Regions from separate parts of the Gordonia prachuapensis genome, predicted to be linked through region 3. Evidence: riboswitches for the same ligand, from Rfam matches in the RefSeq annotation. Region 3 holds a riboswitch; each other region holds the start of a gene.

Region 1 (10,234 bases), on a different contig from region 3:
CCAGAAGCGCTTCGGGATGCGGCCCGCGCCGGCCGCGTACCGGCCGCCGATCACCGCATGCCGCATCGCTGCGGCCATCCGTTCCGGGTCGTCGGCGCGGGTGACCGCCGAGGCGAGAAGTACTGCATCACAACCGAGTTCCATCGCAAGGGCCGCGTCGCTCGCGGTGCCGATCCCGGCGTCGAGGATCACCGGCACCGCGCTGTCGGCGACGATCATCTCGATGTTGTGCGGGTTCGCGATTCCGAGTCCGGTGCCGATGGGCGAGCCCAGCGGCATCACCGCCGCGACGCCGAGGTCCTGTAGCCGAGCGGCGAGCACCGGGTCGTCGTTGGTGTAGGCCAGGACGGCGAAACCGTCGTCGACCAGGGCGCGCGCGGCATCGAGCAGTTCGATCGGGTCCGGCAGCAAGGTCCGTTCGTCGGAGACCACTTCGAGCTTGACCCAATGGGTTTCGACGGCCTCCCGCGCCAGTTGAGCGGTCAGCACCGCTTCGGCGGTGGTGTGGCATCCGGCGGTGTTCGGCAGGATCACGATGCCCAGGCGACGCAGCAACTCGATCATCCCGGTCCGCGAATCGGGGCTGACCCGCCGGAGTGCGACGGTCGTCAGCTCGGTTCCGGACGCGATCAGGGCACGCTCCAACACGGCGAGATTCGCCGCACCTCCGGTGCCCATGATCAGCCGGGAGGTGAACTCGCGCTCGGCGATCCGCAGTGGGGTGTCGCGTTCGGTCATCGTCATGTTCTCGGTCGTGCTGTCCGTCGTCATGTCATCCTCCCTGGACCGCGGTGACGATCTCGATCCCGGCGCCGTCGTGCAGCGATCGGTCCCACCGGCCTCGGGGCACCACCTCGCCGTCGACGGCGATCGCGATCCCACGCTGCGGCAACCCCATCGCCTCCACCAGATCCCCCACGGAGGCGTCGGTACTCATCTCCCGGGCCTCCCCGTTGACGGTGATCGTCATCATCGAACTCCTCCATCATTCGCGGCGCCGGCGACGCTCTCGGCACGGTCGTTGCCCAATAGCGTCGTCACCACGTCAGCGGTGTACGGCGCCAACAGGATTCCGTTGCGTCCGTGGCCGGTGGCGACGACGACCCGCTCGTCGACTCGGCGGACGACGGGCAGACCGTCGGGGGAACAGGGCCGCAGTCCGGCGCCGGCCTCGATCAGTTCGTAAGTCCGAAGGCCCGGCATCAGCTCCACAGCATCGGACAGCAGGTCCGTCACGCCCCCGACATCCGGGGCGACCGCGGTCTCGTCGAAGGGTTCGTACTGGGTCGCGCCAACGACGACACCATCGTGGCGTGGCACCAGGTACACCGACCGGCCGTGCATGCGAGCCCGCACCACATGCGTCGGCGACGGCACCGACCAGCGGGTGCGGCGTAGCCGCAACACTTCGCCCTTGGCGGCGTACAACCCGAGATCTGCGGCGAGCGCCCGGCTGCCCAGTCCCGCGGCGACGACGATCTCGTCGGCGTCGAGGGCCGACAGATCGGTGACCTCGTCGTCGACGATGTCCCCTCCGCTGTCGGTGATCGCCGTCCGCAGGCGACCGAGCAGCCGACGATTGTCGACGGCGCCTTCGCCGGTGGCGAGAAAGCCGCTGTGCAGTCGCGAGCTCAGTCCCGACTCGAGCTGTCGGATCTCACTCGGGCCGACGGGCCGCAGATCGTCGTGCGCCCGAGGCTGTCGCGCCCAGACGAAGTCGGCGAGGGTCCTGAGGTGCTCGGCGTCGGCGGACGCGGCGGCGACGAAGAGTGAGTCGGTGGCCGCGAGGATCTGCGGGTCGTCCAGCCGCGCCAGCAAGGCCGGCCAACGGCGGACCGACTCCACCGACAACTCCAGCAAAGCGTCCTCGCCGGGGTGCCCCTCTCCCAACGAGCCCAACATCCCCGCCGCCACCCAGGCCGCCCGACGATCGGTCCCGGCGTCGTGGACGCGGACCCGCCAACCGGCATCGATCGCGGCCAATGCGCAGGTCAGGCCGATGACGCCGCCGCCGACGACGGCGAGTTCACGGGTTGTTCGATGGTGTGTGTCGGCATGCGCCACGCAGATCATCCTTCCTTCGCCGGCATTACCCGGATCAGGTCAAACGGTCAGCGGAGGGTCGTTCCGCACTCTCAGCCCGGCGTACCCCGGACTCCCGTGTCGTACTCCTCCAGAGTAGCGGTGACCAGAATCTGCATCGTGAGGGCCGTCCGAGGGGCTATTCCCCTCGGAGCGGCCTGAGGACGCAGATTTTCGTCATGTCCGTGCCGCACGGCCGGACGAGGGAGGCCTTCGTGACGCACGCTCCTTCGTTGCGGGCTCCTCAGGCAGCGGTGGTGACGCACGCTCCTTCGTCGCGGGCTCCTCAGGCAGCGGTGGTGACGCACGCTCCTTCGTCGCGGGCTCCTCAGGCAGCGGTGGTGACGCACGCTCCTTCGTCGCGGGCTCCTCAGGCAACGGTGGTGACGCACGCTCCTTCGTCGCGGGCTCCTCAGGCAGCAGTGGGGTGACGCACTAGCGTGACCATCGTGACCGACATCCGAACCACGAGGATCGCGCGCCTCACCGACTCCCGTCTGTACCTGTGCACCGACGCCCGCCGTGAGCGCGGCGACCTGGTCGACTTCGTGTCCGCCGCGGTGGCCGGTGGGGTCGACATCGTCCAGCTGCGCGACAAGGGCTCACCGGGGGAAGCGGCGTTCGGTGCGCTCGAGGCGCGAGAGGAACTCGAGATCCTGGGGCGGATACGTGAGGTGGTCGACCGCCGTGGCGCGCTGCTCGCCGTCAACGATCGTGCCGACATCGCCTCGCTGGCCGGGGCAGATGTCCTGCACGTCGGCCAGGGCGATCTGCCCGCCGACATGGCCCGGCGGGTGGCCGGAGACGGGATCGCCATCGGCATCTCGACGCACGACACCGACCAGATGCGGCACGCTGTCGACGACGACGATGTCGACTACTTCTGCGTGGGACCGTGCTGGCCGACCCCGACGAAGCCGGGCCGGTCGGCACCCGGCCTCGACCTGGTCGCGGCGGCTGCGGCGACCGGGACCGACAAACCCTGGTTCGCCATCGGAGGCATCGACGCCGATCGCCTCGACGCGGTCACCTCCGCCGGTGCGCGACGAGCCGTGGTGGTCCGCGCCATCACCGCGGCCGAGGACGCCACAACAGCGGCGGCGGAACTCCGCGGCCGCTTCTGAGCTCCCACGCGTCGCCCGTTCGGCCGATAAGTCGGTTGCTACCCGGAACGGGCGAGGTCTATGGTTGGCGCCATCATGATGTGCAAGCAGAGCGCGCTCGTAACCCGCCGCAGCGGGGTCTGATTCGACCGACCCCCCGCTGCGGGGTCGCCTGCGTTGCCTGCCCGTCGGTCTCCATCTCCGATGAGAATTCAGATCCGATGCACACCATTCAGCGTTATCCCAGTCATGGTCATCCCAGTCATGGTCATCCCAGTCCCGGCACATACGAGCCGTCGCGATGCGACCCGTTCCACGACCGATTCGGCCGCCCACTGCCCCGCGGTCTACGTGAGCAGGCGACCGGCCTGAACTGGCAGGACTTCCTCGAGGAGTTCGCGCCGCGCGGAGCCATCCGGCTCGGCACGTGGACCTCGACCCGCGACCATCAGGACTCGGTCACCTGCCGGGCCACCATCGCCCTCGCCGACCGGATCATCTCCCTGCAGGCCACCGCGGCCGGCCCGATCGGGGCGCTGACCTCGATGCTGTATGACCTCGGCGCGCCGGTGCAGATCGTCGGCCTGCATCAGTACGTCGTCGACGACATGGTCATGACGTTCCTGCTGTGCGAGCACGATGACCGCCAGTGCTGGGCCTACGGAACCGGGCCGACCGCCGACGACGCGAACGTGAACGCCCTGATCGCCGGCGCCAATCGGCTGCTCAGCTCTGCGGGTCGAGCGCGCTGATCCGCTCCTGCAGACGGGGCCAGGCCTTCTCGAATCCGGGGTGCAGCGGCAGGTTCGACACGTCGCCCTCCGGCACCCAACGCAGTTCGGCGGACTCGAAGTTGGCGATCGTGTGCACGGGCTCGTCCACCTCGGCGATCACGGTCGTATAGGTCCAGCCGCTCGGCGCCTGGTGGGTCACCAGCGCGGCGACCACGCGCAGTTCGCTGTCACCGATCCCGGCCTCTTCGTCGGCCTCCCTGATCGCGGTGTCGATCGCGCTCTCGTGGGAGTCGCGGGCGCCGCCCGGCAGCCCCCAGGTGCCGCCTTGATGGGACCACACGGCCCGGTGTTGGAGCAGGATCGCGATGGATCCGTCGGGCATCGGTGCCCGCAGCAACAGGCCTGCCGCCCCGTTACGGCCCCAGTAGCGTGAACCGTCCGGATCGACCACCCAACCGTCGCCGTCTCCGCGCACCCTGCCTCCTGAATTCGTGACGCACCCCGACATGAGTCCGAGGCCGGACGACACCCACCGTATGTGAGTCATTCGACAGTGACCAGTGCGCGAACCCGGAATTCACCGTGTGCGTCGATCGGGGTGACCCGATTCGGCGAGTCGCGGGACACGCCCCTCCCACCGAGCCGTGCACGCAGGTGAGAGCTAGGGTTGAGGCAGATGATCGGACCGCCGCACCCGTGTCCGGCGGTGGGCGAAACATCTGCACTGCCCGCGGCGACAGACAAGGTGGAGAACCGTGAACTCGACGCCGGCGCGACCGGCACGAACGGAAAGTGACGCCGGCATCATGGAGAGTTCGGAAGGCAGCTGACGTGACCGGCGACGTCTCGCCCATGCGGACCGCGCTCACCCGCGCCGGTCGGACGATCCGACCCGGTCCCACAGCTCCCCCGATCCGGCAGGTCCTGTCCGATCGTCGCGATCTGGTGTCGTCGGCTCGGCAGCGCGCGCAGTCGCCGTTGACGACGCTGCGCCACTACGCGGTCACCAGCCCGGGCAAGCTGATCCTGATCCTGGTGATCCTCGCCGTCGCCTGCCTCGCGACCGGGTTCTACGCCTCCACGACGCTGGAAAACCGGACGCAGACGTTGCGGTTGATGATCGACCGGACCGAACCGCTCGCCGAGGCATCGCAAGTTCTCTACAGTTCGCTGTCGATCGCCGACGCCTCGGCGAACTCAGCGTTCATCTCCGGCGGTCTGGAATCGCCGGAGTTGCGGACCCGGTACTCCGACGCGCTGGCGACGGCGTCGTCGTCGCTCGTCATCGCGGCGGGCTCGGCCGAGGACGTCGGTGATGCGCCCGCCAGTACCGCGGACCGCGAGATCGACGCCGATCTCAACACGCTCGCCATCAGCATCCCCGTCTACAGCGGACTCGTCGAGGTCGCCCGGACCAACAACCGACTCGGCAATCCGGTCGGTTCGGCGTACCTCGGCGAGGCGTCGTCGCTCATGCAGGAGCGGATCCTGCCGGCGGCCCAGCGGCTGTATCAACGCCGCTCGATGGCGATCGCCGACCCACAGAGCGCCCTGACGAAGCCCCCGTGGGGGGTGTACGCCGCGCTCATCGCACTGATCATCGGCCTCGTGATGACCACCCGCTATCTCGCCAAACGCACCCGGCGACGCTTCAACATCGGTGTACTCGCGGCGCTGATCGCGGTGGTCGTCGGCACCGTCTGGTTGCTGACGTCGGGACTGATGTCGGTCGCGGCCACCAACAATGCGCGCATCGACGGCTCGGCCCCGCTGCGGGAACTCACGTCGGCGCGCATCCTGACGCAGCAGGCGCGGTCGGCGGAGACGCTGTCCCTGGTGCGGCGCGGCGATCAGGACGATCTCGACCGCACTTTCGCCGACACGACCGCGGCGATCGAACGTCTCCTCGATCGGGTCGACGGCAACCGTGGCGACTCCAGCGCCGTCACCGACGCGCAGCTCTACAACGCCAACTACGTACTCGACCGGTGGCGCGAGCTCGACGCGCAGGTCCGTCAGGAGATGGCAAACGGCAACTTCGCCCAAGCCCGGATGATGACCGTCGGTGACGGACGCCTCACCACCGCGCAGGCCTACCGCGACCTCGACCGGGCCCTCGTCGACTCCATCACCACCACCCGGCTCGAGTTCCGCGACGACATCAACACCGCGCAACGCGTCCTGGGATTCACCGGCACGGGCATCCTCATGCTCACCCTCTTCGCCGCCGCCGCGGTGGTGCTCGGGCTGATCCCGCGTATCCGGGAGTACCGATGACCGCACGGCGCGCTTCGGGCATCTCGATCAGACGGCTGCTGACGGCCGCCATCGTGCTCCTGGCGATCTGCGCATCGACGACAGCCTGTTTCCGCTTCCCCGCGCCGGATTCGCCCCCGCCCGTCGCGTTCGGCGTCAACCCGACGCCGCCCGGCGCCGAGAGCCAGGTCGCCCGCGAGCCCGTCCCGAACTCGCAGAACTGTGACGCGACGGTGAGCCTGCGACCGGGGCCGCTGCCACCGCCGAATCGGATGCCGCGGGGCAGCACGATGGCGGAGATCCAGGAACGCGGGCGCCTCATCGTCGGACTCGACATCGGCAGCAATCTGTTCAGCTTCCGCGATCCGATCAGCGGCGACATCCAGGGATTCGACGTCGACATCGCCCGGGCGGTGGCGCGCGCGATCTTCGGCAACCCGGCCACCATCGAGTTCCGGGTCCTCAGCTCGGCCGACCGCACCCAGGCCCTCGTCGACGGCAGCGTGGACATCGTCGTGAAGACCATGAGCATCACCTGCGACCGGCTTCAGGAGGTGTCCTTCTCGACACCGTATTACGTTGCATATCAACGTATTCTGTCGACACGAAACTCCGGGGTGAACGGTCCCGCCGGGCTGGCGAACAAGCGGGTGTGCGCCGCACGCGGAACCACCTCGATCGGGCGCCTCCAGGCCATCGCGCCCCGTGCCAGAATGGTCACGACGACCACCTGGGCGGATTGCCTGGTTCTGATGCAGCAGGGACAGGCAGACGCCGTGAGCACCGACGACGCCATCCTCGCCGGTCTCGCCGAACAGGACCCGTGGGTGCAGCTGGTCGGACCGAGTCTGGGCGCGGAGTTCTACGGCGTGGGCATCCCCAAGGGTCGCGACGACATGGTGCGCTTCGTCAACGGGGTTCTGGACCGACTCCGGCTGACCGGAGAATGGCAGGAGATGTACAACCGGTGGCTGTCCATCCTGGGGCCCGCCTCCGGACCTCCACAACCCGTGTACCGAGACTGATAGGGGAGAAACCGATCGAGTGACGACGGCCGAGACGATATGAGCGAGCACGAACAGCCCACTGACGCACCGGAGTCCGCACCGGACACCGGCGGTGTCGACGTGGGTACGCAGGCCGCCTCGGCAGACGACCCGGACGTGGGCACGCAGGCCGTGTCCGCAGACGAACTCGACGTCGGGACCCAGGCCGCGTCGGCCGACGACCTCGACATCGGCACGCAGAAGGCGGATCTGGCCGACCTCGACGTCGGCACGCAGTACACGCCGGGCCCTGCGGCGGACGACGACGCGTACGAGGGTGACGAACCCACCGATCGCGTCGCGAACCGTGCCGGGTCGACGATCCCGACCGATGTGATCTCCGCACTCGGCTCCGGACGCCGCCTTGTTCCCCGCAACCGATCGATGGTGCACGATCGCCGGCTGGGCAGCGGACTCGTCGAGCTGCCGAAGATCATCGACATCGAACCGGCGGATGCGGTCCTGAGCGAACCGGTCATCGCCGAGGGCAAGCGCAGCTGTTGGAAGTGCGGAAAAGCGGTGGGGCGCAGCTCCGGACCCGGTGAGGGCGATCTCACCGGCGAGTGTCCGCACTGTGGGGCGCACTACTCCTTCGTCCCCGGACTCGCGCAGGGCACGGTGGTCGCCGACCAGTACGAGATCACCGGCGCCATCGCCCACGGCGGGCTGGGGTGGATCTATCTCGCGATCGACCGCAACGTGTCCGATCGGCCGGTCGTCCTCAAGGGCCTGCTGAACTCCTCGGACTCCGAGGCCCAGGCCGTCGCGGTCGCCGAGCGGCAGTTCCTGGCGTCGGTGAATCATCCCGGCATCGTCAAGATCTACAACTTCGTCGAGCACGCCAACGAGTACGACGACCGTTTCGGTTACATCGTGATGGAGTACATCGGCGGCCAGACCCTCAAGCAGATCACCTCGGAAGACGAGGGCGGCACCGGTCTGCTGCCGGTCGAGCACGCCATGGCCTACATGCTCGAGGTGCTCCCGGCGGTCGGCTACCTGCACTCCGTCGGCCTGGTCTACAACGACGTCAAACCCGAGAACATCATGGTGGGTAGTGACGAGGTGAAGTTGATCGATCTCGGTGCGGTGTCGGCGATCAACGGGTACGGCCACCTGTACGGCACGCCCGGGTTCCAGGCGCCGGAGATCGTCAAGACGGGGCCGCAGGTGGTCACCGACATCTACAGCATCGGCCGGACCCTCGCCGCACTGACGGTGGACATGCCGAAGCGCAACGGCCGGTATCTCGACGGACTGCCGAGTCCCGAGGACACCCCGGTCTTCCGCGACAATCCGTCGTATTATCTTCTGCTGCAACGTGCTACCGCCCAGGACCCGGCCGATCGATTCGCCACCACCGACGAGATGACCACGCAGGTCCTCAATGTGCTGCGCGAGATCGTCGCGGTGCACACGGGAGTGCCGCGCCCCTCGCTGTCGACGGTGTTCACCCCGCAGCGGTCGACGTTCGGGACCGACCTGTTGCTGGCACCGGTCGACGGCTTCTTCGATCCCGAGCAGGCGGCGTTCTACGACCCGGTCGACATCGCCCGCGCCCTCCCACTGCCGCTGGTGAATCCGGCCGATCCCGCCGCGGGCATGCTGACCTCTGCCGCGTTCTCCGACCCACGGCAAACCCTCGACTCCATTCATGCCGCGCGGGCCGACGGCTTCTCCTCGCTGTTGGGGAGGGCCAGCAAACGCAAGCACCCGTCGCTGGAGATCGACCTGGCCGAGGTGCGCGCCCACCTCGAGCTCGACGACGTGGACACCGCGCTGGCACTGCTGCGTGACGTCTCCGCCCATCACGGCGACTCGTGGCGGGTGCAGTGGTATCTGGCGATCTGCGCGCTGATGAACGACGAACCGGAACTGGCATACGAACGATTCAGCGATGTGCTGCAGGCCATGCCCGGTGAGGTCGCGCCGAAGCTGGCCGTGGCCGGTACCGCCGAGCTCATCGGCCGCTGGCTGTCGGATGAGTCGCCGCCCTCGGAGCGCCACGACTCGCGCATCGCGGAGCTGTTCGACGTTGCAGCCCACCATTATCACGATCTGTGGCTGACCGATCACGGGATCGTCACCGCCGCATTCGGATTGGCCCGGCTGTCGGTGGCCGCCGGCGACGTGACGGCGGCGATCGACCCGCTCGACGAGGTACCGCCGACCAGCCGGCACTTCAACACCGCACGCGCCACCGCGGTCCTCGCCCTCGTCCACGGGCGCCCGATCGCCGACGTCACCCGCGATCAGGTCGTCGAGGCGGCGCGGCGGGTCGGCATGATGCCCGAAGGTGAGCCGCGCAAACAGCGGCTGCTGCTCATCGTCTTGGGCACCGCGCTCGGGTGGGTGCACGAGAACCCGGACACCGATCCGTCGCTGCAGCCGACGACGCTTCTCGGCTACCCGTTCACCGAGCAGGGGCTGCGCGCCGGCACCGAACGCTGCCTACGCGCCCTCGCCCGACAGACCCGGTCCAATCGTGATCACCGCTTCATGCTCGTCGACCTCGCGAATTACGTTCGACCCGATACGATCTTCTGACTGCGCCTCGGCCGGACCTGAGGAACGAGGCGCCAGCCGAGTGTCACGACCCTTCGAGACGCTCGCAAGCTCGCTCCTCAGGGAACGAAAAACGAACGCTCGCAAGCAAGCCACCCGCCCCCTGAGGAACGAGGCGCCAGCCGAGTGTCACGAAGGGCCCCTTCGAGACGCTCGCAAGCTCGCTCCTCAGGGAACGAAAAACGAACGCTCGCAAGCTCGCTCCTCAGGGACCGGGAATAGCGCGCCTCAGGGGGCGATTGCGGCGGCCTGCCGTGCGATGGCGAGTTCCTCGTTGGTCGGCACCACCAGCACCGCGACGTCGGTGTCGTCGGCGGAGATTCGGCGGGGTTCTTTGCTGCGCAAAGCATTTCGCTCCGAATCCACGGCGATGCCGTAGCGCTCCAGGCCCGCGAGCGCGTCGGCGCGGACGCTGGTCGCGTTCTCCCCGACCCCGGCGGTGAACGTG
Region 2 (10,234 bases), on a different contig from region 3:
CGGGTGCCGGCGAGGGGTTCGGTGACGACGCGGCCGTCGGTGTCGGCGGCGACGACCAGCTCTGGGCTGAAACCGGCTGCCGACAGCTCACCGATGCGGAACAGATAGGAGCGGGCCGGGTCGTTGGCCTCCCGTCCGCGCACGAACGTCGCCGGCAGGTCCACGTCGAAGCCGATGTCCACCCGCCGCGACAGGATCACCTTCTGATATTCGCCGCGGGCGATCTCGTCGACGGCGAGCGCGACCCGGCCGCGATAGTCGTCGGTGTCGTCTCCGACGTCCACCGTCGTGGCGGGCGCCGGGTCGGTGACCGTGTCGGCGATCGCACGCAGCCGGTCGGCCCGGCGCGTGTCGAGGTCCCCGGTGTCGACGCCGTCGTCGGTGACCACGACCTCGAATTCCGGGACGATCAGATGCGCGAGCTGGGCGTCGCCGGAAACGTGACCGAACAGGTCGTGCCGGGCCGCGCAGAAGTCGAAGGCCACCCACCCGTACACGCGCCACGTGCCGGACAGCTCTGCCAGGGCCTGCGCGATCGCCACGGCCGGATCACCGGTCCACGGGGTCGAGGTCCGACGGTCACCATCGGTGACCTCGATCGTGTGGTGGTTGAGGACCACGCGGGCCCGAACACCCGCGGCGAACACCCAGCGACCGTCGCTTTCGTAGACGAGGTACTCACCGAACTCCCCGGAAGCCGCCCAGGCGGCACACACCCGTGCGGCCGCATCCGGTCGCGACTCGGCGCTGTGCGCTGTCCCCGCGGTCGTGTCGATGGTCAGCGACATGACCGGGCCCCTCCTCATGACTCTCGACAGATCGGACACCCCCGATTAGGCAAGCCTAAACGACATCGCGCCCCAGCCCCACCCCTCACCTGCGGTAAGGCTGGCCTCATCGCCAGTGTGTTTGAATACCCCCATGAGCCGACGCGGTCCGTCGTGGTGGCGACGGGTGAACGTTCCCGTCGTCATCGCCGCCGCCGGTATCGCGGCCGTGATCTCGGCGTTCGTGGTGACCATCCTGCTGATGGGCCTGCTCATCGCCGACCGCGACGATCCCCCGGCCCCCGTGCAACCGAGCGTCATCGACATCGGCTGGGCCCCGACTTCCGCCCCACAATTGCATGTCTGAGCCCCCGCACAGTGCAGCCGACCCGGCCGTCGACGACCTGCTCGCCGGCTTCGCCCGGCATCCCGACCACGCCGCCCAGCGTTACCGCGAGGCCGGGATCTTCGACGATCAACCCCTGTGGCACCTGCTGGAACACGCCGCCACCGTGCGGCCCGACGCGCCCGCGGTGACCGACACCAGCGGCGAACACCGCACGTGGTCCTATGCCGACCTGTGGTCGGCCGCCCTACGTCGGGCCGCGGGATTCTCCGCCGCGGGCCTGGCCCCGGGCATGCGGGTGATCCTGCAACAACACAACTCCGCCGAGTTCGTGATCACGTTGTTCGGGCTGTTGCGCGCGGGGGTCGTGCCGGTAATGACACTGCCCGCGCACCGGATCAGCGAAATCGCACACCTCGCCGCCGGCGCCGGTGCCGTCGCCTACGTCACCGACGACGGTCGCCGCGGGTACGACCATCGAGAGTTGGCGGCCGAACTGCAGCAGCGCGTCCCCACCGTCGCGCACGTCTTCGTCGCCGGTGACCCCGGACCGTACCGTCCGCTGCCCGACACCGACCCCGACGCGGTCACCCTGCCCGACGCGGACGACGTCGACCCCGACGCACCGGCGCTGTTCCTCATCTCAGGTGGGACCACCGGCCTGCCGAAGCTGATCGCCCGCACCCACAACGACTACGCGTTCAACGCCCGCCGCTCGGCGGAGATCGCGGAACTGACCGCCGCCGACACCTACCTGGTCGCGCTGCCCGGCGCGCACAACTTCCCGCTCTGCTGCCCCGGCATGCTGGGCATGATGGCGGTCGGCGGTCACGTGGTGGTCACCGACAACCCCAGCCCGGACAACACGTTCGACCTCATCGAGCAGTATCGAGTCACCGTCACCGCCCTGGTTCCTGCGCTGGCGCAGGTGTGGTGCGCGGCCACCGAGTGGGAGCCGGCCGACATCAGCAGTCTGCGGCTCTTGCAGGTGGGCGGCGCCAAACTGGCCGAGCCGGATGCGGTCGCCCTCGACGCGGCGCTCGGGGAGGTGGTGCAGCAGGTGTTCGGCATGGCGGAGGGACTGATCTGCTACACCCGCGTCGACGACGCGCGGGACCTGGTGCACGCCGTGCAGGGCGCGCCGATGTCGGAGTTCGACGAGGTGCGCGTCGTCGACGAGCACGGTGCCGATGTGCCCGACGGGACGGACGGTGAGCTGCTGGTGCGCGGTCCGTACACCATCCGCGGCTACTACCGCGCCGCCGAACACAACGCGCGTTCGTTCACCGCCGACGGCTACTACCGCTCCGGCGACCGCGTGCGACGGCTGCCGTCCGGGCATCTGGCCGTGACCGGACGGATCAAGGACACCATCGTCCGCGGCGGCGAGAACGTCGCCGCCGACGACGTGGAGGAGAACCTGCTCGCCCACCCGTCGATCCGGGCGGCGGCCGTGATCGGCCTGCCCGACGAGGCGCTGGGCGAAAAGATCTGTGCCGCAGTGGTCTTGTCGCACGACCATCCGCCCGGACGCCCGCTGGAATTACCGGACGTCCGCGGCTTCCTGACGGAGAAGGGGCTCGCGTCCTTCAAATTGCCGGATCGGCTGGTCGTGGTGCCGACGCTGCCGGTCACCGCGGTCGGCAAGATCGACAAGGCGGCGGTGCGGGCGTCTCTCCTCGGTCCCTGAGGAGCGAGCTTGCGAGGGTCACGAAGGGCGGCCCTCCGTGACGGTCCTCCGCTAGCGCTCCGGACCTCCTCAGGGACCGGGGGGACAGCCCCACCAGCGCTCCGGACCTCCTCAGGGACCGAGTGGTCGCCTCCCCCCGCTCCCTGAGGTGCGAGGAGCGCAAGCGACGAGCCACGAAGGGCTACTGCACCCGCCCTGTCGCCTCGGCAAGCATCGGCGTCAGCCGCTCGAGCGCGAACCGCAGCGACTCGGGGGTGCCCGCCGACATCCCCTGCACGATCGGGTCCGTCTCGGCCAGCTCGATCGCGCGCCCGTCGCGGACCACCGGCAACGAGTTGATCAGGTTGTCGTTCTGCAGCTGCGCCAACGGCATCCCGATCGGGGCGAACACCGCCACCTGCGAGTCGAGGGCCGAGACCCGCTCGACCGGCACCGAGGCGAAGAAGCCCTGCGCATCGAGGTCGGCGACCGGCGGGAACTGCACGAAGCCCAGTTCGGCGACGGTGTCGAACCGCGCGTCGCCGGGCAGATAGGCGCCGTAGGCCTCACCGAACTTGGCGCCCCACACGAACGTCTTGCCAGCGAAGTCCGGGTTCTGCTCGCGGAGCGTGTCCTGCAGATCGGTGGTCTCGGCGACCTGCGCATCACCTTCGTCGGTCCTGCCCAGCGCGGCCGCGATGAGCTGCGTCTGCAACTGCCAGTTGATGGCGTAGTCCGGGGTGCCTGCGGGCGCGGTGACGACCGGAGCGATCTCGCGAAGGCTCTGCGTCACGGCGGAGTCGTCGGCGGCGCGCACGTTGAGGATGAGGTCGGGGTTCATCTCACTGATCTGCTGATAGTTGAACTCGCCTGCGCTCGCCGCGGGGATGATCTCGGGGGTGTCGGTGCCGAATTCCGCTGCCGCCCACTCGCCGACGCCCTTGTTCTCGGCGCCGAAGGACATCCAGTCGTAGATGGCGACCGGCTTGACCCCGAGGCTCAGTGCGATCTCGCCGTCCGACCAACCAAGGGCCACGACCCGCGGATCGTCAGGCAGATCGAAATCCGGTGCTGCCGACGGGTCGGAGTACACGGTGTTCTCGGTGGTGTCCGACTGGATGCACGCGGTCAGTGCGAACACGAGAACGACGACGAGCCCCAGCGCGCGGGACAGTCGACGAAGGTGAGCGGTCATCGGATCTCCTCGGTCGTGGTGGATGTATGCGCGGACGGCTGTGGGGACGCACGTAGGTTGGCGGTGTCGCCGGGCACTTCATCGAAGGACACCGCACCGTCGCCCAGCGGGATCACCAGCGGGGTGTTGGTCTCGGGGTCGTCGATGATCCGCGCCCGGACCCCGAAGGTGCGGTGCACCATGTCGGCGGTGATGACCTCCGACGGCGCGCCTTGCGCGACGATGTCACCGCTGCGCATGGCGATGATGTGGCTGGCGTACCGGGCGGCCTGGTTGAGATCGTGCAGCACGGCGACGAGTGTTGTCCCGCTCTGGTTGAGGGTCGTACACAGTTCGAGGACCTCGATCTGATGTGCGAGGTCCAGATACGTGGTGGGCTCGTCGAGCAGCAGGATCGGTGTCTGCTGGGCCAGCGCCATCGCGATCCAGACACGTTGCCGCTGACCTCCCGACAGGGCGTGCACGGGGCGTTGGGACAGATCGGTCAGCCGGGTGACCTGCAGCGCGAAGTCGACCGCCGCCTGGTCCTCGTCGGTCCACTGCCGGAACATCGTCTGGTACGGGAAACGGCCCCGCGACACCAGGTCGATGATGGTGATGCCCTCGGGAGCGATGGACTGCTGGGGCAGCAGCCCGACCTCTCGGGCGAACTCCTTGCCGCGGAACCCCTTCACGTCCTTGCCGTCGAGCAGCACACTTCCGCCGCGTGGTGCCAGCAGTCGCGAAAGAGACCGCAACAGGGTGGATTTGCCACATGCGTTCGGTCCGACGATCACCGTGAACGACGCGTCCGGGATCACCACGTCGAGGTCGGCGATGATCGTGCGGTCGCCGTACCCGATCTCGAGGCCGGCCCCGGTGAGGCGGTGCGAACGTGCGCCGTCGAGCGCGGAGTCAGTGCTGGTCGGACCGGTGCTGTTCGGGCCGGTGTTCATGGGGTCTGGGGTCATGGCCTGGCCTTTCGTGACTGGGCGATGAGCAGTCCCAACAGGTAGACGCCACCGATGGACGTGGTCACCACGCCGACCGGCAGCTGCACCTCGGGCGCCAGGATGGTGCGGGCGATCGCGTCACAGCTGACGAGCAGCACGGCACCCACCGCGGCGGAGGTCACCAGGGGGATTCCCGGGCTCGGCGAGATCCGCGCCGCCAGCTGCGGAGCAACGAGTGCGACGAAGGCGATCGGTCCGGCGATGGCGGTGATGACGGCCGCGAACCCGACACCCAGGACCAGCAGCATCATCTGGGTTCGTGCGACGTCGACGCCCTTGCTCTGTGCGGAGTCGGAGCCCAGCTCGAACATCCGCATCCGTGGCGCGATGACGATCAGGGCGGGCACCAGGATCACCAGCCCGATGATCACCGGGACGGTGTCCGACATCCGGATGTCGTGCAGGCTGCCCATCCCCCACGAGGCCGCGGCGGCGGCGTTCTGCACGTTGGAGGTGGCGATCAGATAGCCGTTGAACGCCACCAACATGGCGTTGATGCCGATCCCGACCACCACGAATCGGTAACCGCTTGTGCCACCCCGCATTCCGAGGAAGTAGACGGCAACGGCGGTCGCCAGCGAGCCGATCAGCGCACCCACCGTCGCCCCGGCGGAGTCCAGGTTGAGCACGAGCATCGCGATCAGCGCCCCGGTGTAGGCCCCGGTGGTGAAACCGATGATGTCGGGGCTGCCCAGCGGATTGCGGGTGATGGTCTGGAATATCGCGCCCGACAACGCCAGTGCAGCCCCGCCGACGAGCGCGATCACCACTGCGGGCAGCGCGGCAGCGACGAGGTCGGCGGGCGCGCCGGATGTCATGCCGGCCAGCACCTTCAGCGTGTCGACGATGCCGAGGCGCGGGCTGTCGGTGGTGCTCACGCCGAGCGACCACACCCCGACCGCGAGGGCGACGACGACGAGGACGGTCCCGATCACCACGGCGGCGAGATCCACTCGGACACTGATCGTCCGGGTGCGGATCATCTTGATGCGGCGCGGCCAGTGCGCCGAAGTGGGGGTCGGTGGCAGCGGTTTCTGTAGGGTCACTGTTCACCTCCGCGCTGCCGACGGACCAACGCGATGAGAACCGGCGCGCCGATGAACGCGGTCACCATCCCGACCGGCAACTCGCTGGAGGTCAGCACGCGGGCCAGCAGATCCGACCCGACCATCACGATCGGTCCGACCACGACGCACACCGGCAGCAGCCAGCGGTTGTCGGGCCCGAACAGGATGCGCACGACGTGCGGAACCATGAGTCCGACGAAGGTGATCGGCCCCAGCGCCGCGGTGGCCGCCCCGCACAGCACGGTCACGACGACGAATCCACCGAGCCGCACCCGCCCCACGGGTACCCCGAGTGCACGGGCCCGGTCGTCGCCGAGCGCCAGACCGTTCAGATATGGGATCAGGATCATCGCCGCGAGCGCTCCGACGACGATCGGGATCCACACCACCGACACCTGCGACCAGTCCCGCCCGTCGAGTGTGCCGACCTGCCAGGAGCGGATCGCGTCGAACGACTTCGGATCGATCATCGTCAGGCCGAACCCGATACCGCTGAAGATCGAGCCCGCCGCGACACCGGTCAGCACCAGTTTCTCGGGGCTGGCGCCGCTGATGCCGCGCGAGCCGACGAAGTACACCAGGGTCGCCGCCAGGAATGCGCCGACCATCGAGGCCGCCATGTAGCCGCCCGTGGAGCTGACGTCCCAGGCGACCGCGGCGACGACCATCGCGAAGTACGCTCCCGAGTTGACGCCCAGAATGCCCGGGTCCGCCAATGGGTTTCGGGTCAGGCCCTGCATGATGGCGCCGGCTGCGCCGAGGGCGACGCCGACCAGGACCGCCAGCAGCGTGCGTGGCACACGGTTGTTGCGGATGACCTCGAGGGTGGTCGGGTCGCCGTCACCGAACAGGGCGCGCCAGGCGTCGGTGACCGTGTAATCACCGGAGCCGACGAAGAATCCGAGGAAGGTGAGGCCGACCGCGGTGCCGATGAGCAGCACGACCACGGCGAGTCGCGACATCGACCGCAGGCCCGACGGAGCCGGTGCAGGGGCGCCCGGTCCGGCCGGGGTCACCGCGGTGTCAGTGGTCAACAGGATCGCCTGTCGTCGGGGTACCGTGGCCCCCACTATAGGTTAGGAAAACCTTAACGACCTGACGTTCGAGCATCACTGCATGGGCGAGTGGGCGGCGGCCGAGCCTGGTGGGCCGGTCAGGATTCCGGACCGTTCTCCCGCCAATAGGCCTGCGACTTCACATCCGACTTGCCGAGTTTGTAGTCGTTCTTGAACGACGCGGCGACCGCGCGGGTGCTCTTCATGTCCAGGGCGACGAATCCGAAGTGGTTGGTGGCGTCGAATGCCGCGTCGCGCACCGCATCCGACAGCGCCGGCCCGTCGCGCTTGATCCAGTTGATGGTGTCCTGGTCGCGCAACCGCAGCGGCAGCGTCGTGTCGGACTCATGGACGTATTCGAGCCACACGGTCGCGGGAGCCGACGGATTGGCCGAACCCGAGATCCCGTCGAGCAACGAGTTGATCGCGGGCAGGGCCGCGATGTCGCCGGCGAGCAGCCAGCCCTTCGGCGCCGGGTCGGGGATCGCGAACTTGGAACCCATGAACGTCGACGAGATGGTGTCGCCGGGCCGCGCGGCCTGCGCCCACCGGGCGGCCGCGCCGTCGTGGATGGCGAACTCGAGGAAGAAGGAGTCGGTGGCCGGGTCCGGGTCGACCAGCGTGTAGGCCCGCTGATGCAGCTTGCCGTGCTTGTTCTCGAACCAGATGCGGATCCACATCGTGGGGTGCACCGGACGCTCGGTGAGCAGACCGCCGCCGGTGAAGCCGAGGCGGATGTAGTGGTCGGTTACCGGCTCGTTGCTGGTCACGGTGATCTCGTAATCGTCGGCACCGAGGAGTTTGAGGACCGCCCCCTGCCACCCGCGCGACTTGGTCTTCGTCTGTTCCGCCATGCGACAACGGCCTTCCCTCGACTGCAACAAGCTCTGTCAGGGTAGCCTAACTTAGCCTGCGGAGGCCTCGATACGTCGTCTCGCTGTCGCTCGCCGACTACTCGGCCAGCGAGAGAAGGCGAGCCCGGATTTCCCGCCGGTTGAGTAGCGCCCTTTCCCCGCCGGTTGAGTAGCGCCGCGCGAGCTTGCGAGCCGGCGCGTATCGAAACCCCTGCGAGCCGGGCCATCCCCCGCCGGTTGAGTAGCGCCGCGCGAGCCTGCGAGCCCGGCGCGTATCGAAACCCCCCGCACAACCTCACGCAGGCGCCAGCGCCACAATCCCGGGGTGCGCATCGAGATAGGACTTGGTGAACGAGCACACCGGCCGCAGTCGGGCGCCCTGATCGCGCACGTATCCGATCGCACCGACCATCAGCCGGGTGCCGAGACCGTGCCCGGTGTACTCGTCGTAGAGGACCGTGTGCAGGATCGTGATGGTCGACGTCCCGCCAACCGTCTCTCTGCTGTAGCCCAGGACGCCGACCAGGTCCCCGGCGACCCACAGCTCGAATCGATCCCGGTCTGGATTGTGGACGACCTGCGAGATCTGCTGCAGGATGGCCTGCGCGGACTGCGGTGGTCGATGTCGATGTTTCCGCTGCATGATCCCCTCCTGAGCACTACAGATCACCGTTGCCGAAGCTCCCCTTCCGGCAGCGGTGACGGTCGTTTGTGATTCGTGTCACAGCCTACCTTACGCAGGCGTAGGTCGGCGCGCCGTCGCCCCTGCCCGGCCCCCGACGCAGCGACGTCGTAGGGTTGGGGTGCACCACGGCACCCTCCGTGGTCGACAAATGAACAGCGCGGGGGCTCCCACGATCACCGGGGGCTGAGATGGCGACAGGCGGTCGCCGACCGCCCGAACCTGTCCGGGTAATGCCGGCGTAGGGAGTCGCAATCATGGGAACACGTGTATCCGAAGCTGCCGTCTCGACGGTCACCCAAGGACCGATCGAGGGAAGCAGCAAGCACTACCGCGAGATCGACCATCTCCGTATCCCGGCGCGACGCATCCATCTGACCAACGGCGAGCATCTCGACGTCTACGACACGTCCGGTCCGTACACCGACGCGACCGCGACCATCGACGTCGAGGCGGGCCTGCCACCGACACGGGATGCGTGGCACCGGCCCGAACCGATCGACGGTGCATCGACGCAGTTGGCGTGGGCGCGCGCCGGGATCGTTACCGACGAGATGCGGTTCATCGCCGCTCGCGAAGGTGTGGACGTCGACCTCGTCCGCGAGGAGGTCGCGACGGGCCGGGCGGTGATTCCGGCCAATCACCGTCACCCCGAATCGGAGCCGATGATCATCGGCAAGCGGTTCGCGGTGAAGGTGAACGCGAACATCGGCAACTCGGCTGTCACCAGCTCGATCGCCGAAGAGGTGGAGAAGATGGTGTGGGCCACTCGCTGGGGCGCCGACACCATCATGGATCTGTCCACCGGCAAGGACATCCACATGACCCGGGAGTGGATCATGCGGAACTCACCGGTCCCGGTCGGCACGGTGCCGATTTATCAGGCGCTGGAGAAGGTCAAAGGCGATCCCACCAAGCTGACGTGGGAGATCTACCGCGACACCGTGATCGAGCAGGCCGAACAGGGTGTCGACTACATGACCGTGCACGCCGGTGTGCTGCTGCGCTATGTGCCGCTGGCCGCCCGACGCGTCACCGGCATCGTCTCGCGCGGTGGTTCGATCATGGCGGCGTGGTGTCTGGCGCACCATCAGGAGTCGTTCCTCTACACCCATTACGAGGAGTTGTGCGAGATCTTCGCGCGCTACGACATCACCTTCTCGCTCGGTGACGGCCTCCGCCCGGGATCGATCGCCGACGCCAATGACGAGGCGCAGTTCGCTGAGCTCCGCACGCTCGGAGAGCTGACGAGGATCGCCAAATCGCATGGTGTGCAGGTGATGATCGAGGGCCCCGGTCACGTTCCGATGCACAAGATCGCGGAGAACGTGCGCCTGGAGGAAGAGCTGTGCGAGGAGGCCCCGTTCTACACTCTCGGCCCCCTGGCCACCGACATCGCGCCGGCCTATGACCACATCACGTCGGCGATCGGCGCGGCGATGATCGCGCAGGCCGGCACCGCGATGCTCTGTTACGTCACACCGAAGGAGCACCTCGGTCTGCCGAACCGCGACGACGTGAAGGTCGGGGTGATCACCTACAAGATCGCCGCGCACTCGGCGGATCTCGCCAAGGGCCATCCGGGTGCACAGGAACGCGACGACGCA
Region 3 (10,234 bases):
GGTCCGTCCGGCACGTGCAGCACCGAGTGCTTGACCTCTTTGCGGTAGGCGACGACCCCGCCGCAGTACCAGTCGCCGGATGCGGTGGCCCGACCCAGATGGGAGGCGAGGTTGCCCGCGGTGAGCGATTCGGCGGTGGCCACGGTGAGCTCGCGTTGGCCGACGAGCTCAGCGAGCTTCTCGCACCGCTCGTGCACTTCCTCGTCGGTGGGTACACGATCTTCGGGTTCGCTGACCACGCCCGCTCGCCTCCTCGTCGATGACGGCATCCGGTTCGTGCGGATACCCCGGCATCGACGGGCGCAAACCGAGGGAACTACGCGAGGAGCATGCCGAAGGTCAGCAATCCACTCGCGGCGAAGGAGGCGGCGATGACCACGGCGGCGCGGGCGTGGTCGACCACCGAATCGATCGGCTGTGCCAGATCGGTGGCGACGGCAGATTCGTGTGCGGCTGGCATCGTGACTCCCCCTCGTAGCGCTCTATCGGTCTCGCTGACGACGCTAAGGGCGTGGGCTGGTGCGTTCGACTGCGTGAAGCACATCGTGGCGGATTCGCGATCGAGGTAACGGGTTGATAACGGCGAACCTCCTTCGAGGGGTCGTTCGGAGGCTGGCCTATCCTCGGTCGGACGGATTGGACAGCGAGGTACCACCCGGATGAACTACGAAATGGCCATCGCCGCTCTCGGGATCGGCATCGTCATCGGCCTGACCGGTATGGGCGGCGGCGCACTCATGACGCCGACGCTGGTGCTGTTCTTCAACGTTCCTCCGCTCACCGCCGTGTCGAGCGACCTCGTGGTCAGCGCGGCCACCAAACCCGTCGGGACCGTGGTGCACACCCGCAACGGGACCGTGCACTGGAAAATCGTGCTCTGGCTGGTCATCGGGTCGGTGCCGGCAGCATTCTCCGGGGCGCTCGTCATCTCCTGGCTGGGTCCCCTGGCGGGGGTCAGCGAATTCGTGAAGACGGCGCTCGGCATCGTGCTGCTCATCGCGGCTGCCGGCCTGGTCGGACGCGCCTACCTCACCTTGCGTCAGAACATGCGGCCCGACCCGTCCGCTGTTGCCGGCCCACCCCCGGCCACCGGCAACGACATCGCCGTGCGCATGCTCCCAACCCTGGCGGTCGGGGTGATCGGCGGGCTGGTCGTCGGACTCACCTCGGTCGGCTCGGGGTCGCTGGTGATCATCGCGCTGATGGCGCTGTACCCGTTCCTGTCCGCCAACTGGCTGGTCGGCACCGACCTCGCCCAAGCAGTCCCCCTCGTCATCGCCGCCGCAGCCGGGCACCTGCTGTTCGGTGACGTCGACTGGAGCGTCGTGGCGCCGCTGCTGGTCGGCAGCATCCCGGGCGCCTACATCGGCGCGCGCCTGTCGTCGCGGGCGTCGGCCGGACTCGTGCGTCGCGCACTCGCCCTCGTCCTGGTCACCGCAGGACTGAAGATGCTCGGCGTCAGCAACCTGTGGACGCTGATCGGGTTGGGTATTGCGCTCGTCGTTGGGACTGTCGGGTGGATGGTCATCCGGATGCGGTATGGGCTGAAGGCGACGAATTGGCAGGATCGGCGGGCGGCTGTTTGAGGCGTCGGTAGGCGTTCCGCGGAACGCTCATCGCTCCTAGGCTCGCTCCCGCCCGATCCGGCTGTACCGATACGCCTCCTTACGCAACGTCGCGAGCCACGACGGCGCGAGTTCCACCGATGCCGGGGTGCGGATCACCGGGTCGAAGTCGAAGTCCGGGTCGGCCAGGACGTCGAGGTCGAGTCGTAGCACTGCGACGAACTCTGCGCCGCCGCGCGCGACCTCCACGACCGCGACGATCGGCCGGCCGGCGTAGACCGCTTTGCGCAACTCGTCGAGCGACAGGCCGGACAGGTCGTCGGGTTCGATGAAGCGCGCCCGAATCCAGTACAGGGTGTCGTCGTGGCGGAACGGGGTCAGGCTCGACACCGTCGCGCCCGGCCAGCGGAATGTCGGTAGCGGAAGCGGCAGCCGGCCACCGAGGGGCGCGGGACCCGCCAGCAGCAGATCCCAGACGGCGTGCGAGTTTCCGTCGTCATCGACCGACGGCTCGACGGGCAGTCGCACGGCGAGACCCACGATGTCGGGAAGCCCACCGGGTGTGCCGACCCCCTTCGACACCCGCGCGGTGACCGGCCCCGAGCGCACCGGCAGTGGGGTGTCGCCCGAAAGGGCCGCGTACCCGCTGCACACCAGGCCGTCGGGGTGGAAGACGCGCGCCGACCGGGCATGCGACAGCCACTCGAAGGGTTTGCTCACGAGGCTGGTGACAGGCACACCACCGGTATGACCAGCACGGGCGGCGACCAAACCTGACCTATGTGCCGAGAACAGAAGGAACTGGAAGGTCTGGCGACGCGCCCGATCAGTTCTTCACCAGCCCACCGTCGACGACGAGGTTCTGACCGGTCACCGCCCGCGACCACGGGGACAGGAAGAACAGCACGGCGTCGGCGAACTCTTCGGGCGTGGTCACCGACCGGAGCGGCGTGGAGTCGGCAATGGCGTCGAACACCCCACTCGGAGTTGCAGCGCTGGCGTCAGTGGTGCGCAACAGCCCTCCGGAAACCATGTTGACCGTGATGCCGTCGGGGCCAAGATCGTGCGACATCGTGCGGGTCAACGCGAGCAGCGCCGCCTTCGCCGCCGTGTAATCGTGATACGGCACAACCGGATTCTGCACCAGGTTGGTGCCGATGTTGACGATTCGACCACCGCCGGCCGACCGCATTCCCGGTAGTGCCGCCTGGATGACGTTGAGTGCGCCCCCGACGACGCCGCTGAACTGCGCGTCCAGCTCACCCCAAGAGAGATCGTCGGCGTGTGACCGATGCTCACCGTTGAAGGAGTAGTCCGGCAGCGCATTGTTCACCACTGCGGTAACCGGGGTGCCGAAATGCTCGCCCGCGGCGGCGACCATGTCACGCACCGCATCTCGATCAGTGACGTCGGCGCCGACGACGAATGCCTTGTCACCGATCTTGTCGGCCAAAGCCCGTGCCGCATCACCACTCCGGCGATAGTTGATGACAACGCGGGCCCCCTGGGCGGCGGCCGCCAGGACGATGTGCGCGCCGAGGCCGCGGCCACCGCCGGTGACCAGAACGACATGCTCAGAGGTGGGCACAGCAGACATTCGGACCATCCCTTCGCCGGTGCTAACCGGAGCAGGTTCGACGGGTGTGATCTCAGCCGACCCATGCCGGCACCCCGTGTCGCACCCCATCCGACAGCATCGGGTGGTCGAATGCAAGTTGCGATGGTGCACCGAGAACTACTGGCCGAACCCTTCCAGCAGCTCATCGACACGTTCGGCAACGGGCTCGCGACCGGTGAACAAGCCACCTCTAGGACGAACAGGGCCGTCGCTCAATGCTTCACGAAGCGCCTGCCGCACGACCTCGGCCTCGGAGACGGACCGCCGACGCGCTTCGACCTCGATGGCTCGCTTCAGGTCGTCCGGGACGGACAAGGTCATCGTGAACACAAAACGTATGGTAGTTCCGCTACCGCTCGATCGGCGCCTTGATAACGCCCACTGAACCGAGAACGGCGCCCGGTGGACCGGAAACGGCACCCACTCGACGGAAAGTGGCACCCAGTCGACCGAAAGTGGCACCCAGTCGACGGAAAACGGCGCCCAGTCGACGGAAAACGGCGCCCAGTCGACGGAAAGTGGCACCCAGTCGACAAGATGGACGCATGAGCTCTGCGCAGACCGGCCTGGCGTCGCCACGAGGGTGGACGCGTCGGCAGGCACTGCGCACGATGCTGCTCGCCGGCGCGGCCCTTCCGCTGGCGGCCTGCGGGTCGTCGACCAGCGAGGACGCTGGGCCGCGGCGCGCGTGGGGGGCGTACATCCCCAGCGTCATCCCTGCCTCCGACACATCCCCCTCCCCGATCGACCAGCTGGCCGCGCTCGCCGGCGCAGCGCCCGCGTACCTGCACCGCTTCGCCGCGATCGGCGACTCCGCCCCGACCACCGATCTCGACGCCATCGTCGATGCCGGGGCCACTCCATTGCTGACCCTCGAACCGTGGCGGCCAGACGGCGGGATCGTGCAGCCGCGATATACGTTGTCGCGCATCGCTGCCGGCGATTTCGACGCCGATTTCCGACGCTGGGCCGCCCAACTCGCCGAGTGGGGCCGACCCGTCCTGTTGCGTTTCGCGCAGGAGATGAACGGCACCTGGTATCCGTGGTCGATCGGGGTCAGCGGCAACACGGCGGCCGACTATCGCAATGCGTGGTCGCGGATGCGGTCCGTCTTCGGCGACGAGGGCGTCGAGAACGTGTCGTTCGTCTGGGCGCCCAACGCGCTGACCGTTGCCACCACCGACTTCGGCGACGCCTACCCGGGCGCAGACCACGTCGACTATCTCGCCCTCGACGGCTACAACTGGGGCGACACCCCCGGCCACCACTGGCAGCCGGCGGCAGACCTGTTCTCCCCCAGCCTCGCTCGACTCCGGGAACTCGACGCCGACCTGCCGCTGCTGATCACCGAGGTCGGGTGCGCCGAGGGTCCCGCACCGGAGATGAAGGCGGACTGGATTCGCGACTTCTTCGCCGTCGTCGACGCCGAGCCGCGGCTGAAGGCGTTCCTGTGGTTCCAGACCGACAAGGAACGAGACTGGCGATTCAACACCACGCCGGCCAGCACGCAGGCGTTCCGGCGTGGTGTGAGCTCCCTCGTAACCGGCTGACCGCGCCCTACTGGGTGTGTACCACCATCACCGGGCACTTCGTCACATGCAGCACCGACTGCGTGGTCGAACCGAGCAGCAGGCCACGGAATCCGCCGCGACCTCGGTTACCAAGGACCACGAGCTGCGCGTCGTCGGCCGACTTCACGATGCTCTGCGCCGAATTCTCGGCTTCCACAACGGTTGTCACGTCGACATCGGGATAGTCCGCGCGGAACTCGTCGACCAGGCCGGTCACCAACGCCTCCGCGTCGTCGTGCATCTGCTGCTGCGGCGGCAGATGCCGTCCGCCGATGACCTCACCCGACATGGCGCCGAAACCGTTGACTGCGACCAGCGACGTCGTCAACAGTTGTGCCTGCTGGAACGCTGCGGCGGTGGCGACGCGCGAGACCTGCGAACCGTCGACGCCCACCACCACAGGGCCGGCGGCATCGGCACGTGCCGTGGAGGGAACCACGACGACCGGGCAGTCGGCATGCGCGGAGATGTAGGTGCTCACCGACCCGAGCAGCAGGCCGGCGACCCCACCACGGCCGCGGCTGCCGACGACCAGCATCTTCGCCCGCGAGGACAGCTCCTGCAGCAGCAGCGACGGCCGGGACTCGATGACCTGGGCGGTGACCTCGACGCCGGGAGCGATTTCGGCCGCGACCTGCGCAGCCTTGTCCACCGCCTGCTGACTCTCGGAGCGCCAATTGTCGAGGAAACCCTGCGTGGGCACGATGGGCGGGTTCTCGAATGCGCACACCACCGTGAGCGGCAGCTTCTCTCGTCCCGCGGCACCGGCGGCCCATCGCGTGGCGATCAGTGCGTTCTCCGAACCGTCGACCGCGACCACGACCGCGTCGTCACCCAAAGCCATCAACCGTCTCCTTCTCGCATGGTGTCCGTTACGTCCGACCCCACCATCATCCCACCGACCACGGACCGGGCGGCTCGGCACTGCCATACCCTGGAACCCGTGGCAGCCGATCCCCGATCACATGAGCGCCGCGCCCTCCTGCTGAGCCTTGCCGTCACCGGCGCACTCGGCTCGGCCGCGCTGGTGTGGGGCATCATCAGCGGCTCGAGCGTCATCCTGTTCGACGGGCTGTACATGCTCGCCGGGATCGTGCTGGTGGCGGTGTCCCTCGTGGCCGCCCGCACCGCCGAGACGCGCCCGACCCCCGACTACCCGTTCGGCCGCCACGGCGCCACCCCGCTCGCGGTCTGTCTGCAAGGCGCTGCCTTGCTGGCGACGCTCGTATACGGCGCATCCGACGCCGTCGCCGTGATCGTCAACGGAGGGTCCGACGCATCCGCCGGCAGTGTGGTCGCCTACGGGATCGTGTCGGCGGCGTTGTCGTTGGTGGTGATGATCTTCCTGCGCGGTCCAGCCCGGCTGTCTCAGCTGGCGCAAGCCGAACTGGTGAGCTGGCGGGCCGGCGCGCTGCTGAGTCTCATGGTGGCTGTCGGCGGTGTCGTCGCCGTCATCATGCGACGGTCCGAGGCCGAATCGGCAGCTGCCTACGTCGATCCCGTCCTCGTCCTGATCGCATCGGCAGCGATCGCGCCGATGGCGACCTCCCTGCTGCGACAGGGTCTGCGCGAGCTGATGGAGGCGGCGCCACCCGCCGAACTCCGCGCGAACATCGAAGCGGCAGCCGCCGCGGCAGCCGCCGAATACGAGCTGCCGGACCCGATCGTGCGCGCCACTCGCCTCGGCCGGCGGCTGTACGTGGAAGTCGACTTCCTTGTGCAACCGGGTGATTGGCGGGTGGAGGACGAGGACCGGGTCCGGCGCTTCGTCGTCGACCGACTGGAATCGTCCGACTACCAGCTGTGGGCGACCGTGGAACTCAGTACTGATCCGACGTTGATCGAGGATTGAGCAGCGTCGGCGTCACATCTTGCGCGGATGCGACCGGTTGATCGACTTACGCAGGCGCCCCATCTCCTTCGCCGACCGCTTCGCCTCGGCACGTAGTCGGGCGTCGGTGCGGGCCGCAGCATGGGCATTCTCGCGCTGCAGCCGGTGATAGCTGTCGAGCCGACGACGAGGCAGGTCGCCGCCCTCGATCGCGGCCAGCACGGCACAGCCCGGTTCGGTCTGGTGCGCGCAGTCGGTGAAGCGGCAGCGCTCTGCCAGATCGGTGATCTCGGCGAAGGTCTGATCGAGGCCGTCGTCGACATCGTGCAGTCCCACGCCACGCAACCCGGGAGTATCGAGAAGGACGCCACCACCCGGTAGCGGCAGCAGCTCTCGCCACGCGGTGGTGTGGCGCCCTTTGCCGTCCGTGTCGCGAACAGTGTTGATCGCCAACAGATCCGCGCCCATCAGGCGGTTGCCGAGACTGGACTTCCCGGCGCCCGACCGGCCGAGAAGAACGACGGTGCCCGTGATCGCGCTTCGGACGTCGTCGATGCCCTCGCCCGTCGTGGCGCTGGTGACCAGCACGTTGACGCCGGGCGCGATGTCGGCGACCTCGGCCGCCTTCTGATGGGCATCGGGACACTGGTCTGACTTGGTCAGGATCACCAGCGGCATGCCGCCGCTCTCCCACGCGAGGGCGAGAAGCCGTTCGATGCGGGATTGTTTGAGCGGGTCGGCAAGGGAGACGACGATCGCCACGATGTCGACGTTAGCGGCCAGCACCTGCCCATCGGAGGTGCCCGACGCCCGGGCGCGGGTGACGGCGCTTCGTCGATCGAGGATTGCCGTGACGGTCGCCGCGGACTGCGCGGTGGCCGGATGCAGGGCCACCCAGTCGCCCGTGCACGGCGCGTGCTGATCTCCGGTCGAATCGGGCGGCACGGTGACCCGGATGAGACCGGCTGCGGTGACGACGTCGCACTGGCCCCGTTCGGCTCGCACAACCCGCCCGGGTACGCGGCCCTGCGCGGCGTGTTCCGCGAAGTCGTTGTCGCGCTGCTCGTCCCAGCCGTAGTCGGCGAGCGTCACAGAGTGTTCAGAAGATGAAGAAGACAATGTTGAGACCCTTGTCGAGATGGGCCTCGGATCCGTGAACGGATCAGATCGAGGCCCGATGAATGAGGATGGACCGTGCACCGCGCACAGCGGTGCTCGTCGGCGCGGTCATCGGCTCATCACTCCAAGGGTCGTCTGCTGACCAGTTGTCAGCGCGTGAGCGACGCTAGTACCTCCACTTTCGTCGACGCAAGGGGTTTTCCAGGGGACATCTTCCGATTCTGAAAATTGCCCCTTGCGGACATTTCGGACATAGGTTACTCTCGAACATACGTTCGGACTGCAATCGGGGGGTGCAGCAGGATGTCGGACATTGATTCGGTCACCGAGGTGGAAGCGCTGTATCAGCAGCTGCATGCCGTCCTCGATCAGATCCGCGCAGTCGACACCACACCGACGTCCGCCGACGCCATCATGAAGGTCGCCGAAGAACACGAGCGTGCCTACCGGAGGATGAGCGGCATCGGTCATCGCCGCGTTCTGGACGTGTCGGATCGTGGCCTGGTCGGCGAGCTCGGGTATCGCGGACTGCTCGACCTGATGTTGCATCGGCTGCGGATACCCGATGCGCGTCGCCGCATGAATCACATGCGCTTCGTGGCCGAGATGTATTCGCTGCAGGGCGAACTCATGGAACCGCGTTATGCGCATCTCGCCGATGCGATCGCCGATGGTGATGCCGCCCCGGCGCATGTCGACGTCGTCATCGAGACGATCCGCAAGATCCCGTCGTCCGTCCCCGCCGACGTCCAGAATGCGGCCGAGGCGTTGATGTCCGACTTCGCGCGCACGCTCACCCCGAAACAACTCACTGCCGCGGGAGTCCACCTCCTCGAGCGCATCGATCCCGACGGCTCACTCGTCGACGACGCCGACCGCAAGAAGCGTCGACAGATGAGCCTCGGCAACCAGGACTCGCAGTCGATGAGTGAACTCGATGCTGTCCTCAGCCCCAAGGCCCGAGCGATGCTCGAAGTTCTCTTCGCCGCGTGGGCCGCACCGGGCATGAACAACCCCGACGACGAGAACTCACCCAGCGGAGTCGAATCCGACGCCGACATCGAGAAACTGAAGGAAGCTGCGAAGCGCGACAGGAGAACGCCCGCGCAATGCCGCCACGATGCGTTCGAGGCGATGTTGAAGGCGGTCCTCGACGGCGGTGTCCTCGGCAAGAGTCACCGCGGTCTGCCGCCGCACCTGGTGGTGAAGATCGACGAGTCCGAGCTCCGCGAGCGCGCCGGCGTGGGCACCACCGCGACGGGTTCGCACCTGCCGATCAAGGATGTTCTCGAGATCGCCGCCGAGGCGCAGTGGCATCTGGCAGTCTTCAAAGACCATACGGCACAACCGCTTTACCTCGGCACGTCCAAGCGACTCGCCAGTCGTGCGCAGCGGCTGGCGCTCTTCGCGCAGCCCGGCGGCGGTGGGTGTTCCACGCCCGGTTGTTCGCAACCGATCGCGCATGCGGAGATCCACCATGCGGAGAAGGACTGGGCACAGGGCGGTCGCACCAACATCGACGAGACCGCACCGGCGTGCCCTCGCCACAACCGGATGGTCGGCCCCAATCCGGGCCAATGGACGACGCGCATCATCCGCGAAGGTCCGGATGCGGGTCGGGCGGGCTGGTCGCTGAATCCGGTGAGTGGTCCACCACCACCGCCGCGGGTGAACCGCATCCACGAGGTCGGCGAACTGTTCGAGCAGTACCTGCGCGGAGGGTCGATCAGTGATGCGCCGCGCCCACCGGAGGCGCCGTCACCGGCTCGACCGATCACGCCACCTCGAGGCGGGGTTCGGCCACGCCGTCGGCGGCGAAGAAAGCGCACGCTGGTTCGCCACGTCGGGCGGAACCCGCTTGATCGGCTGGGTCTGGGACTGGACTTCGGCCGATGACCGTCGATGCGAGCATGGTCAGATGACCATGCTTGCATCGAACGACCTACCGACCTGGCTGGCGGCGGCGAGCTGGGCGAGCGTCTCGGCTGGACTGATCTGTGCTGCGGCGCTCGCGATCGACGCATACCGCCGACCGCAGCCGATGGCAGTGATGAACCTGGTCTGGCCGATCTGCGCGCTGTTCGGGTCGGTGCTGTGGGTGATGGCCTACATCGCGTGGGGCCGGGCGCCGCGCCCGTCGGCTGAGTCGGACGGCCATACCGACTCCGACATGGACATGCCGCCGTTGGGGAGAGCGTCATCGCCAAGGTCGATGGGCAGCTCGGTGTTCGTCGGGACGAGCCATTGCGGCGCAGGGTGTACCGTCGCCGACCTCGTCGTCGAATGGCTGATCTTCACCGTGCCACCGGTGGCGATCATCGGTGGGATGGACTGGTTGTTCGACGACGAGATCTACGCGGGCTGGGTGCTGGCCTATGTCGCGGCACTGGCTGCGGGAATCGGGTTCCAGTACTTCGCGATCGCGCCGATGAATCGCGACCGCGGACGGGCAGCCAATCTGCGGGCGGCCGGGCGTGCGGACGTCTTGTCGCTGACCGCCTGGCAGATCGGGATGTACACAACGATGGGC

What was found. Region 3 has a riboswitch for thiamine pyrophosphate ahead of V1Y59_RS19985 (3-oxoacyl-ACP reductase). Riboswitches for the same ligand answer to the same signal wherever they lie in the genome.
Positions count from the first base shown of each region.
Region 1: it holds a riboswitch for thiamine pyrophosphate, as region 3 does, so the genes downstream of both, thiO (glycine oxidase ThiO) here and V1Y59_RS19985 (3-oxoacyl-ACP reductase) in region 3, are expected to answer to the same signal.
Region 2: it holds a riboswitch for thiamine pyrophosphate, as region 3 does, so the genes downstream of both, thiC (phosphomethylpyrimidine synthase ThiC) here and V1Y59_RS19985 (3-oxoacyl-ACP reductase) in region 3, are expected to answer to the same signal.

Region 1 is NZ_JAZDUE010000012.1:24,683-34,916, forward strand. Features, by position in the region: gene V1Y59_RS14935 (thiazole synthase) at 1-771, opposite strand, end outside; gene thiS (sulfur carrier protein ThiS) at 773-970, opposite strand; gene thiO (glycine oxidase ThiO) at 970-2,064, opposite strand; TPP riboswitch at 2,058-2,172, opposite strand; gene thiE (thiamine phosphate synthase) at 2,529-3,206, shown strand; gene V1Y59_RS14955 (hypothetical protein) at 3,407-3,937, shown strand; gene V1Y59_RS14960 (NUDIX hydrolase) at 3,912-4,394, opposite strand; gene V1Y59_RS14965 (hypothetical protein) at 4,751-6,196, shown strand; gene V1Y59_RS14970 (glutamate ABC transporter substrate-binding protein) at 6,193-7,200, shown strand; gene V1Y59_RS14975 (serine/threonine-protein kinase) at 7,240-9,768, shown strand; gene V1Y59_RS14980 (acetate kinase) at 10,015-10,234, opposite strand, start outside.
Region 2 is NZ_JAZDUE010000002.1:264,546-274,779, forward strand. Features, by position in the region: gene V1Y59_RS03590 (salicylate synthase) at 1-788, opposite strand, end outside; gene V1Y59_RS03595 (hypothetical protein) at 922-1,134, shown strand; gene V1Y59_RS03600 ((2,3-dihydroxybenzoyl)adenylate synthase) at 1,127-2,803, shown strand; gene V1Y59_RS03605 (ABC transporter substrate-binding protein) at 2,985-3,977, opposite strand; gene V1Y59_RS03610 (ABC transporter ATP-binding protein) at 3,974-4,912, opposite strand; gene V1Y59_RS03615 (FecCD family ABC transporter permease) at 4,924-6,015, opposite strand; gene V1Y59_RS03620 (FecCD family ABC transporter permease) at 6,012-7,070, opposite strand; gene V1Y59_RS03625 (siderophore-interacting protein) at 7,190-7,945, opposite strand; gene V1Y59_RS03630 (GNAT family N-acetyltransferase) at 8,241-8,588, opposite strand; TPP riboswitch at 8,778-8,892, shown strand; gene thiC (phosphomethylpyrimidine synthase ThiC) at 8,885-10,234, shown strand, end outside.
Region 3 is NZ_JAZDUE010000019.1:40,164-50,397, forward strand. Features, by position in the region: gene V1Y59_RS19965 (CinA family protein) at 1-239, opposite strand, end outside; gene V1Y59_RS19970 (hypothetical protein) at 317-460, opposite strand; gene V1Y59_RS19975 (sulfite exporter TauE/SafE family protein) at 660-1,586, shown strand; gene V1Y59_RS19980 (hypothetical protein) at 1,623-2,303, opposite strand; gene V1Y59_RS19985 (3-oxoacyl-ACP reductase) at 2,392-3,162, opposite strand; TPP riboswitch at 3,153-3,249, opposite strand; gene V1Y59_RS19990 (ribbon-helix-helix domain-containing protein) at 3,301-3,504, opposite strand; gene V1Y59_RS19995 (glycoside hydrolase family 26 protein) at 3,729-4,733, shown strand; gene V1Y59_RS20000 (universal stress protein) at 4,741-5,598, opposite strand; gene V1Y59_RS20005 (cation diffusion facilitator family transporter) at 5,698-6,606, shown strand; gene rsgA (ribosome small subunit-dependent GTPase A) at 6,619-7,677, opposite strand; gene V1Y59_RS20015 (HNH endonuclease signature motif containing protein) at 8,008-9,600, shown strand; gene V1Y59_RS20020 (DUF4396 domain-containing protein) at 9,623-10,234, shown strand, end outside.